Regions from separate parts of the Sporosarcina sp. FSL W7-1349 genome, predicted to be linked through region 1. Evidence: a T-box and tRNA genes for the amino acid it is inferred to sense, from the RefSeq annotation. Region 1 holds a T-box; the other holds one or more tRNA genes.
What was found. A T-box is a leader RNA that pairs with one kind of tRNA and senses whether it is charged. The one in region 1 lies ahead of serS (serine--tRNA ligase), so its partner is inferred to be a tRNA-Ser.
Positions count from the first base shown of each region.

Region 2: it has a tRNA-Ser gene. The T-box ahead of serS (serine--tRNA ligase) is inferred to sense a tRNA for this amino acid. The anticodon was not compared.

Region 1 is NZ_JBBOOK010000001.1:2,776,847-2,782,650, forward strand. It holds gene MKY41_RS13650 (deoxynucleoside kinase) at 1-118, opposite strand, end outside; gene MKY41_RS13655 (deoxynucleoside kinase) at 115-753, opposite strand; gene tadA (tRNA adenosine(34) deaminase TadA) at 876-1,376, shown strand; gene serS (serine--tRNA ligase) at 1,398-2,672, opposite strand; T-box leader at 2,741-2,954, opposite strand; gene pdxS (pyridoxal 5'-phosphate synthase lyase subunit PdxS) at 3,116-3,961, opposite strand; gene pdxR (MocR-like pyridoxine biosynthesis transcription factor PdxR) at 4,064-5,482, shown strand; gene MKY41_RS13680 (serine hydrolase) at 5,500-5,804, opposite strand, start outside.
Region 2 is NZ_JBBOOK010000001.1:1,158,042-1,163,845, forward strand. It holds gene MKY41_RS05800 (aspartyl-phosphate phosphatase Spo0E family protein) at 123-281, opposite strand; gene MKY41_RS05805 (YhcN/YlaJ family sporulation lipoprotein) at 506-1,039, opposite strand; gene MKY41_RS05810 (RluA family pseudouridine synthase) at 1,344-2,024, opposite strand; gene MKY41_RS05815 (hypothetical protein) at 2,360-2,575, opposite strand; gene MKY41_RS05820 (S-ribosylhomocysteine lyase) at 2,595-3,062, opposite strand; tRNA gene MKY41_RS05825 (tRNA-Ser) at 3,231-3,321, shown strand; gene MKY41_RS05830 (class I SAM-dependent methyltransferase) at 3,408-4,025, opposite strand; gene dacB (D-alanyl-D-alanine carboxypeptidase/D-alanyl-D-alanine endopeptidase) at 4,230-5,696, opposite strand.

The DNA of each region.
Region 1 (5,804 bases):
TCCTGAATTCCAATGCCTCGGCAAGCGCCTGAGCCATCGTCGATTTTCCGACGCCGACTGTGCCCGCCACCGTAATCACTGCATTATGAGGGATGTGATATTGATCTCGCAGTTTCATTGCGAAAAAGCTCCTTTATCCAATACCGCCTGAATCGCCTTCAAGATGGTATCCCGGTCGGTTTGATTGTTTACAAAGTCGGTTGCATCCCCATCAAACCGCAAGACGGGAATGGATGGATGCGCCTGTTCAAACTCATTCATAAAAATTTCATAGTCATCCGTCAGCTGTCTCAAATAGGCAGTATCCATATTTTTTTCGAACTCCCGACCCCGTTTGGCGATCCGTTCCATCAGTTTATCCAAACTGGCATGTAAATAGATGATGATATTCGGAACGGGCATATCCCGTGTTAAAATCATGTAGATCTCTTCATATTTTTGATACTCTGCAGGGGGCAATGTCCGTTTTGCGAAGATCAAATTTTTGAATATATGATAATCGGAGACAACCGGTTGTGGATCGGCAAGCATCCCCTGCTTGATGTCGTTTAGTTGCTTGTATCGGTTACAAAGGAAGAACATTTCCGTCTGAAAACTCCATTCCTCCATGTTCCCATAAAATTTATCTAAAAACGGATTTTCGTATACGATTTCCTGTAAAGGTTTGTAATTCCACGTTTCCGCAATCGTCTTGGCGAGCGATGTCTTGCCGACACCGATCGGCCCCTCGACCGCCAGGAAGGGTATTGCCATCAAAAGCCCACCTTTCAAATTCCATGTTCCTCATTCTATCATATCCATTGTTTTTTCCACGTGGAACAATTTAGACGTGATTTCGAATTTCCATGCTAAAATAAACTCAAGGAGCGATGAACATGGATGTATTCGAAACGGACCGATCGTTCATGAGATTGGCGATTGAGGAAGCAAAAATGGCGGAGGCGCTTGGAGAAGTGCCGATTGGCGCGGTGATTGTCCATGAGGGCAACGTCATTGCGCGTGCTCATAACCTACGCGAGACTTCCCAAAATGCTGTAACGCATGCGGAATTATCCGCTATTCAGGAAGCTTGCCAAACACTCGGCAGCTGGCGGTTGGAACAGACAACCCTCTATGTCACATTGGAGCCTTGCCCGATGTGTGCAGGCGCCATTCTGCAATCGAGAATTCCCCGCGTCGTCTACGGTGCCCGCGATCCGAAAGGCGGCTGTGTCGATTCCTTATACCGGTTGCTGAACGACCCGCGGTTCAACCATGAATGCGATGTAACCGAAGGCATCATGGGCGAGGAATGTGGAGACATGCTATCCGCCTTTTTCAGGGCGATCCGGGAAAGAAAAAAGAGTGAGAAAAAGGCTGCGTCCGAAATCGAATGATCCGGATGCAGCCTTTACGTATTATCGGATAACTTCTTTGCCGCCCATGTATGGACGAAGGACTTCTGGAATGACGACGGAGCCGTCTTCTTGTTGGTAATTCTCTAGAATGGCAGCTACCGTCCGACCAATTGCCAGTCCGCTTCCATTCAACGTATGGACGTATTCAGGCTTCGCTCCCGCTTCACGACGGAACCGGATGTGAGCCCGGCGCGCTTGGAAATCTTCGAAATTGGAACAAGACGAGATTTCACGATAGGTGTTCTGCGTCGGAATCCATACTTCGATATCATATTTCTTGGCAGCCGTGAAACCAAGATCTGCCGTGCACATTTTCAGAACGCGATACGGCAAGTTCAGCAATTGAAGTACTTTCTCCGCATGGCCTGTCAGTTTCTCAAGTTCATCATACGACTCTTCCGGCTTCACAAAGCGGACGAGTTCCACTTTGTTAAACTGATGCTGGCGAATCAAACCGCGTGTGTCACGGCCTGCAGATCCTGCTTCAGAACGGAAGTTGGTGCTGTATGCGGCAAACGCTGCCGGCAGCTGAGCCCCATCCAAAATCTCATCTCGATAGAAGTTAGTGACGGGCACTTCAGAAGTCGGGATCAGGAAGTAATCCTCTTCCTCAACTAGGAAAGCGTCCTCTTCAAATTTCGGCAGCTGGCCTGTCCCGGTCAAGCTCGTCCGGTTTACCAAGTACGGCGGCAGCATCTCTTCATAGCCATGCTCCTCAATATGAAGATCCAGCATGAAATTGATCAATGCCCGCTCCAGCCGCGCGCCAAGACCGCGATAAAAGACGAACCGACTGCCTGTCACTTTCGCCGCGCGCTCAAAGTCCAACAGATTCAGATCGGTGCCGAGTTCCCAATGCGGTTTCGGCTCGAAAGAGAATTCCGGTTGTGCTCCCCAAGTCCGCACTTCGACGTTGTCATCTTCGCTATCGCCGACAGGGACGCTTTCATGCGGAATGTTCGGAATGCGCATCATGACGTAGTTCAGCTCTTCTTCTACCTGATTCAATTCCTCGTCCAGCTTTTTGATTTCATCGCCGACTTCACGCATTCGCGCGATGACATCGTCAGCATTTTCCTTATTGCGTTTCATCATGGCCACTTGTTGCGATACTTCATTGCGTTCCGCCTTCAACACTTCCACTTTGGCAATCAATTCACGCCGTTTTTCATCGAGCCCCCCGAATTTATCGAAATCCGTAAGGTCTTCCCCGCGTTTCGACAGCTTTTCTTTCACACCATCGAAATCAGCCCGGATTTTTTTAATATCTAACATGGACAATTCCTCCCTCAATATGGACGATCATGGAAAAGTGCAACAAAAAAAGCCCGTCATCCCCCTGGAAAAGGGACGAGAGCTACCCGCGTTGCCACCCAAATTGATTGGACTCCATCCAATCCGCTTCATTGAAATAACGGTTCAAGTACCGGCACGAGCCTACTCCTCTTCGGCCCGGCTACTCAGGGACGGATTCACAATTCCCTCTATCGGCTCGCACCACCCGCCGACTCTCTTGAAAAGGGTTGCCTTGCTACTACTTCCCATCATCGTCACATGTTTGAAATTATCCTTACTGTACTACATGGACACAGTTTTAGCAAGATTGGACCTTGTTTTTCCAAAAAGAAAGAAGACTCCGGCTGCTTCCCGAAGTCATCTTCTTTCCGCCACGATTAGGATCTGCAACGACTTGGTTGATTGCCTTTGCCTGAATTCGTTTATCGTCCGCGTTCCGACATGCGCTCTTCCTGTAGGAGCGTGCCGATTTCCAGGCCTTTCATCGGATTACCGATGTCTTTGGAAAGCTCGCCGATTAATGCATAGTCCTTGAAATTTTGTGTCGCTTGCACGATGGCACGCGCAAACTTTTCAGGATTTTCCGATTTGAAGATCCCCGAGCCGACGAATACGCCATCCGCTCCGAGTTCCATCATGAGAGCTGCGTCTGCAGGAGTGGCGACGCCGCCTGCTGCATAATTGGTGACTGGCAGTCGGCCGTGTTCCTTGATGGCCAACAGGACGTCATACGGAGCCCCTAGATCACGCGCCTCCGTCATGAGTTCCTCTTCGTTCATATGGACGATTTTATTCACTTGAGCATTTACTTTACGCAGATGGCGAACCGCCTCTACGATATTGCCGGTACCCGGTTCCCCTTTTGTCCGGAGCATCTTCGCCCCTTCGCCTAGCCGGCGTGCCGCTTCCCCGAGGTCCCGCGCTCCGCAGACGAACGGTACGGAGAATGCGCTTTTCAGCAGATGAAACTCTTCATCCGCGGGAGTGAGCACTTCACTTTCGTCTATGTAGTCCACTCCCAAAGCTTCCAGGACGCGAGCTTCGGAGATATGGCCGATGCGTGCCTTTGCCATGACCGGAATCGATACCGCATTTTTCACTTCTTCGATGATGCGTGGGTCGGCCATCCGTGCCACGCCGCCCGCCTTGCGTATATCCGACGGGACGCGTTCCAATGCCATGACCGCAATCGCTCCTGATGCTTCCGCCACTTTTGCCTGCTCTGCATTAATGACGTCCATAATGACGCCGCCGTATTGAAATTTCATATGTATCTTCCTCCTTTTCTCATTGTTCAGTATAATGGAATATGACCTTATTGAAATGCCCAGTTTAATTAAAAATAAAGTGGTCAGATAGGAAGATTGTTTATGGAGATGTTATTTATTCAACTTGATAAATCATTGGAAGTGCCGTTATATGAACAAATTTATAATCAAATCCAGCGGGATATTACGGAAGGGAAGTTGCCCGTCGGCATGAAACTGCCTTCCAAACGGCAGCTCGGGGAGTTTCTCAGTGTCAGTCAGACGACAATCGAACTTGCTTATGGGCAACTGGCGGCGGAGGGGTTCATATCCTCCAAGCCGCGGAAAGGGTATTTCGTCCAGGCGATCGAGGAATTGGCCTATGTCCAGCCAGCCAAGTTGAAATATCGTCCTGCTTCAAAGGAACAAGAGAAGGTATCGATTGACTTTTCACCAGGGAAAATCGATACCGGGTCGTTCCCGTTCACGCAATGGAGGAAGTATGCGAGGGACATTATCGACAATTCATCCGAGCATCTGCTCTTGCTTGGGCATCCGCATGGAGATATCGAGCTGCGCAGGGAAATTGCCCGTTATCTGTATCATTCGCGCGGCGTCGAATGTACGCCCGATCAGATCATCGTCGGTTCTGGAACCGAACAGCTCATGCCGCTCGTCATTCGGATTCTCGGGGAAGACGCAGCTTATGCCATCGAAGACCCCGGCTATCCGTTGACCCACCATGTGTTCATCCATAACAACCGGGAAGCCATTCCGATTGTGGTAGATGAAGAAGGGATGGACGTACGGGCTCTACAACGGTCAGAAGCGACCATTGCCTATGTGACCCCTTCCCACCAGTTTCCGACCGGTACCGTCCTTTCTGCGTCTCGCAGGACGGCTTTGTTGAACTGGGCCGCCTCCCGGGAAGAGAATTTCATCATAGAAGACGATTATGACAGCGAATTCCGGTACACTGGCCGGCCCATTCCCTCGCTCCATGGCATGGACAAAGGAGGCAATGTCATTTATTTGAGTACTTTTTCCAAATCGCTCATGCCTTCATTGCGGATTGCTTACATGGTCTTGCCCCCTTCTTTGCTCCATCGCTATGAAGAGGCGTTCATCCATTACTCTTCGACGGTGCCGCGGCTGGATCAGCATCTGCTCTCGCGTTTCATGGCAGATGGATACTTTTCCCGCCACTTAAACCGGATGCGTAAAATCTATCGTAGGAAATTGCAGTCGCTGACGGATGCCCTTCATCCTTACGCGCCTAAAGTGACGTATTCCGGTGATGAGGCCGGTATGCATATCATCATCACAATTCATACCAATTCCTCTGAAAAAGCTTTGACGGAAATCGCCAGTCAAGCTGGAATACGTGTCTATGGCTTGAATGGCTATCGCAAACTACCTGTAGACGGCCCTCCACAGTTCCTTCTTGGATTTGGAGGCTTAGCCCTGATTGGGATCGAAAGAGCCGTAGAGAAGCTCATGGACGCTTGGAGCATACAAAAAAGCGATGGTCCTCTCTCTTGAGGAACCATCGCTTTAATTCAGTTAAATAGACCTTTCACAAAACCGGTCGCACTTTTCCAAACACCAGCAAAGAAGTCGCCAATGGCACTCATCATCAAGGAGAACCAACCAGCCTTTTCCACCGTGTCCGTCACAACAACTTCCGATCCCGGATTATCGGAATCGATGTAGCCGTAGTCGGTCCCCTCGGTTTTCACGAGTTTGACATGGCCGACAACGGTGTCTTTTTTAACCGGCGCCTGTAAAGTGCCGTCTTTCAATTTGGATTCATCGAGCACCAACTCGGGAACGTACAAGTCTTTTTCGCTTGTTTTGACCAGCA
Region 2 (5,804 bases), 1.6 Mb from region 1:
AAGTTATCCACATGCCAAGATTTTACAACTTCCTAAGCTATAAAAAAAGACATCACCCGGCCTATGGCCAATCCGGTGATGTCTTTTGGTATTCGCTTCTGTATATGTGAATTCTGGAGTTGTCACGTACGAATAAGTTGGTAACGGTTAAGCATGGCATCTAACTCTTGACTGCACTGCACAACAGATGGATGGGTGAATCCAAAATCTTTCGCTTTTTTGTACATCACTTTCCGCTGCCTGTTAATCATGAGAGATAGATCCAGTTTTTCGCATAACATCTTTTCCACGACTCTTCCTCCATTTGATATACTCAAACCCTTCCCTATCTTATAACAGAACGTTTGAAATAAATGTCGGATTCTGCTACTTTTTTAACTTGTCATCAATTTGTCACAAATCAGTATCCTATTCCGTTCTATCCATAAGAGAAGACGGGATTAGTAAACAAATACCCCTTTCACTACCCAATAAAACCTAAAATTTCCTTGAATTTTTTATCGAATTACCGGGCATCTGGGAAGACCCGGCGCACCGCTTCCGTAAATTCCTCGAAAAGACCTTCCACTGGCTGCCCTTCATCAATTTTAGTCCCGTACTCATTCATCCGTTCGACAAAATCCGGATTAACGGATACGTAGACATTCTCGATGTCCTGGTCTGCATCCCGGACAGCAGAGGCAATCCGGTTTTCCAAGTCGGATGTCAGCTCCGCTTCGGATTGATTCGTCAATACGGCAGCTACATAGGCGTTCCGATCCGTGACAAGGACGGTCGCATTATCGACTTCCTCTAAATCAGCTACGCGGTCTGCCGCTTCATCCGCCACTTCCAAGCGGGATTGGTTGTCATGCCCGTCATTTGTATTCGCAGAATCGCCCTGGGCATGCTCTCCCGTTCCGACTCCATTATCCTCTTGGTTTTGTGTTGTGTTGGCAGCTTGGTCATTGGAAGCATTGTTGTTGTTATTTTTATTCCCACAAGCTATCAAAGACAAGGCTACCAGTAAAAGAATTGTTACCTGCAACCATTTTTTCATATTATTCCTCCTCGCTTTCCATCCTAGGGTACCCATCAAAACCGTTTTTTATAGCTGCATATTGAAAACAGCCCGCACAACTTTTTTCAGTGTGCGAGCTGCTTCCTTATGACATCAGACCCCAGATGATTTGAATAGCGATGAGGACCAAGACTCCGAAGAACACCGCCCATTCGGTCTTATCGGGCTGTTCGGGCCTACTATCCCAAGTAGGTTTATTTGCCATCACCTTCATCCTCTCCATGAAAGAAATGTACTATTAACACATTTCCCATATGGAGCCATTCTTAAACGATGTAAGGATTTATCGGAACCCGTCAAATAAATTCCATGGGTATTCCGAGGGCGGTGATGATTGGATCGACACTTCTTCTTTCTTCGTCGGATGGGTCAACTTGAGCGATTGTGCCCATAGTGCAATTTGCTGGCCGGGGCGATTGACGCTCACCCCGTATTTTTGATCGCCATAGAGCGGACAGCCGATTGCTGCGAGCTGGACCCGGATCTGATGAGGCCTGCCGGTATGCAGATTGACGGTCAGCATACTTAATTTGTCTGAACTGGCAATAACTTCATAGTCCAGTACAGCTTGTTTGGCGTCTTTCCGTTTCGCGTCGACAACATGGACTTTATTTTCCCGGGCATCCTTGACGAGGTGGTGTACCAGTTTCCCCTTCTTTTTCGCGGGCGTACCGCGCACGATGGCGACATACGTGCGGCCGATTGCTTGTCTACGCAATTCGTCCGCTAACCGGGACGCAGCTTTGGATGTCTTTGCGAATACCATGGCACCACCGACGGGGCGATCCAGCCGATGGACTAGGCCGAGATAGACATTACCCGGTTTAGCATACCGGTTTTTGATATCTTCCTTCAACAATGTCAGTAAATCCTTATCGCCTGTCCGGTCTTCCTGTACTGGAATGTTCGGTGGCTTTTCCACAATCAATAAATGATTGTCTTCATATAAGATGGGTATATCCAATAGAATCTCCTGCCTTTTATATGTATCGTGCTTTGATTGTACTGTACAAGAAAAGCGGGGACTATATCAATCACGCCCCGGCGTGATTGCATCCGGATTTTTTCGAGCTCGAGGCCGACAGGATGTCGGCCATGCAGTCGTTGCGAATCGAACAGCGAAGGGTTCGATTTGCTGTATTTCTGCGTTCTTTGCAGAAATTAAGGCACCTTTAGGACGTCGCGCATTTAGACTGCCTTCCTTTAAAAGCTCCCCTTAAAAATCCGTGACATCCGCCGGCCGACAAAAACGCCACGTCCTGTGCGTCGGAGGCTTTGGGCCAACAGGATGTTGGTCACTCAGACGTCGCCGCTGGACGCGGCGGTTTTAGTCTGAGTTCCCCTGTTCAGCGGGGGTTTGAACACCCGCCGAACAGGAGATAAAACCGCATTCATCTCAGCACCTATAGAGGTGGGAGTCTTCTGTGCCTGCCGCTTCGCTTTCGGCACAAATAAACTTTGCTGAATAAAGATAAAAAGAGAGCCGCCGCAAGTCCGGTCGTTCCGGATCTGCAACTGCTCCCCGCCTGGTCCCTTATTCAGCAAATACTTCTTTCCATTCATCGCGTTTGGCCAACAAGTCTTCCGCCAATTCTTTGGCGCCTTCCAGGCTATGGCTTGCGGCCCATCCGCATTGAATTTCATTGCACGCCGGGACTTCTTCCGCTTGGAGTACGTCGCGCAAAGTCTTTTCCAATGCGGCCAAGATATTGTCGTAATTATCATCATTGATGACGGACAGATAGAATCCCGTTTGGCATCCCATCGGACTCAAGTCGACAACCTGGTCATGATGGTTCCGGATTTTTTCCGCCATCAGATGCTCCAATGAATGGAGCGCAGGCATTTCCATATGCTCTTTGTTCGGCTGTTTTAAGCGGATATCGTATTTATGGATCTCATCGCCATTTTTCCCTTTAATAACACCGGCAAGCCGCACATAAGGCGCCTTGACTTTCGTATGGTCCAAATTGAAACTTTCTACGTTCATTTTTTCAACCATGTCGTTTCCACTCCCCTTTTTCATTATGGCCTCAGAAGCGTTCTCATTCATTTTAACAGACTTTCGGCTTTTATGGGACATTGCTTCACATGGCAGCGGCCAACTTCTTCTGAAAATAAACCGTTGACGCATCCGATTTCCGGATGGTATACTATCTTTTGTGAAAATGGAGACGTACCCAAGAGGCTGAAGGGGGCTGACTCGAAATCAGCTAGGGCGTGCAAGCGCCGCGGGGGTTCAAATCCTCTCGTCTCCGCCATATATATTAAAAAGTCGCCTTCCTTGGTTTGATCAAAATCGAGGACCTCAATAAAAAAAGGGATGGATGAGCAGAATGAAATATGCTCATCCGTCCCTTTTTTCTCTCTTTTTAACAGCCCTTGATAGAAACATGGAGGCATCTTGATTCATAAAAATACGATTCCCATGATGGAATGTTTTAATTTCGATGGATTCAAACCCAACTTCGGCTAATCTTTCTTTCAGTTCTGCCTGCGAAAAACCGTTATGCACTTTCGGATGATATATTTTCTCGTTTTTGTCGAAATCAATAATAATGAGCTTGCCGCCCTCATTTAAAATGTTGAATAGTTGTTGTAAAATTTTTGTAGTATCCGGAATATGTAGAAGGACGAGTGACAGTAACACGATGTCTGCCTGAAGATCCGGAGTTTCTTGAGTAAAATCTGAATGAAGCACTTTGAAGTTAGTAATTCCTTTGAGAGAAATTTTAGCGTTCGCAACACCTAACATTTGCTTTGATGAATCCACCAGTAAAACAGAATCCACTAAATCCGATAGTTCTAAACTAACGAGACCCGTCCCACTCCCATAGTCGATTAGAGAACATGATTGACTGTTTTGCAGTTCTGATCTTACTTCCTGCACTATAACATTTGCTAATTCCATTCTTTCTTCCGTATCGTATCTTTTTGCCATCTCTTCAAAAACGTTGTTTTCCATAATTCACTCTCCTATTCAGCAAGCAAAGCCACTTCTTTTACTATCTATTTCCCCAAGAAAAATTTACGTTCATATATTACCACAACGTTCAATGTATGATTCAAAAAAGTAATGCGGATGAAGGAATTAAGGTCTAAATAAAAAAAGTACATCACCCTTTATTAAGTGATGTACTACATGCGACTTTCCGCCGCTTTCAATTAATTATTTCGTATTCGCAATGGCGGCGGCCATCCGATCAATGACGGGAACGGTGCTCGTTTTCTGACCTTGTGTCAGAATGCTGAAGATCAGTGTTTCCCCGCCTCTCGTTTCTGCATAACCGGATAGCGCGTTGACATTTGTCAGACTGCCTGTTTTGGCAATGATATTCCCTTTCGCGGGTGCCGTTTTCATCCGGTTGCGCAATGTGCCGCCTACGAAGCGTTCATTGGCCCCCGCAACGGGCAATGCCTGGACGAAGGTGCGATACCAAGGTTTCGAACGGACGACATGAAGCAGCCCGGAAACCTGGGCAGCGGATACTTTATTCGCCGAAGAGAGTCCGGAGGCATCCTCGATCTTCCATTGCGCACGATCCAGGCCGCTCGCTTCCACAAATTCGCGCATCACTTTCAGGCCCGCGTCCCAACTGCCTTCCCCATACACTTCCCTGCCCATTGTTTTTGCCAGCATTTCGGCATGCGTATTATTGCTCAACTTCATAAAAGGCACTAGCAGATCCTTGAGTGCCATGGAATCCCGGTGGGTCAGCAACTGCGCTGACGCAGGAACTTTTCCGCGCATGTTGGACGAGTTGACAAGGCGGATCCCTTTTGCTGTCAATGATTGTTTGAATTCGTGCAAAGTATAGGCCGTCGGATTGGATACAGCGACCCACTCTTTTCTGCCGCTTGAACCAATCGGGGCATTGCCCGTGATGTAAATCGTGTTCGTGCCATGTTTGCGATAAATCCGCAATGTATTGGAATTGCCTTTCGCCACTGTCTTCGATTGATTAACGATATTGACGAATTTGGTCGCCGGCGCTAAGGTGACTTTGGCTTTCTGCCCGCGCCGCGTAGGCTTGGCCTCGACGATGATGGAGCCGGCATCATAATCGCGATCGGGCGATAGAGTTAAGGCGGACACTTGTGCTGCAAAGGAGTACGTCTCCTGATTTTTCGTGACACTTGGCGATAGCCGGACCGTATCGAAAAAGCTGTCATCCCCTACTAGATTCCCTTCGATCCGCTTGATGCCTTGACTGGCCAGTCGGGAAGCAAATAAATCAAGATCCTTTTTCATTAAAGTCGGGTCGCCCATGCCTCGTAAATAGACGTTTCCGCGGAGGATCCCGTTCGTGACAGTCCCGTCGGTCAGCACGTCGGTCCGGAACCGATAGTCTTCACCCAGCGTCTCCAGCGCGGCTGCTGCGGCGAGGAGCTTTTGGTTCGAAGCCGGTGTGATTCCCCTGTCCGCTTGATATTGATATACGATTTCCCCGGTGGATGCTTTTCGGATGACGATGCTGCTCATTGAATTCTTTAGACGCGAATCCGACAGGAGCTGATTCATCGATTTTTCCAATTCTCCATACGAGGTGGCTGCTTCAGCAGTCAGTGGTAAAACTTGCGACGAAATGAGTAGGAAAAGAGACAAGATTGCAATGGTGAGTTTACGTCGGGTCACACTTGGTCCTCCTTCATAGATTCAATGTAGCTACTAGTCTACCATGGTTTACTAATCATTAAAATAGTATTTGAGTTTTACAAATTGACTGATGATTATGCTATCCTT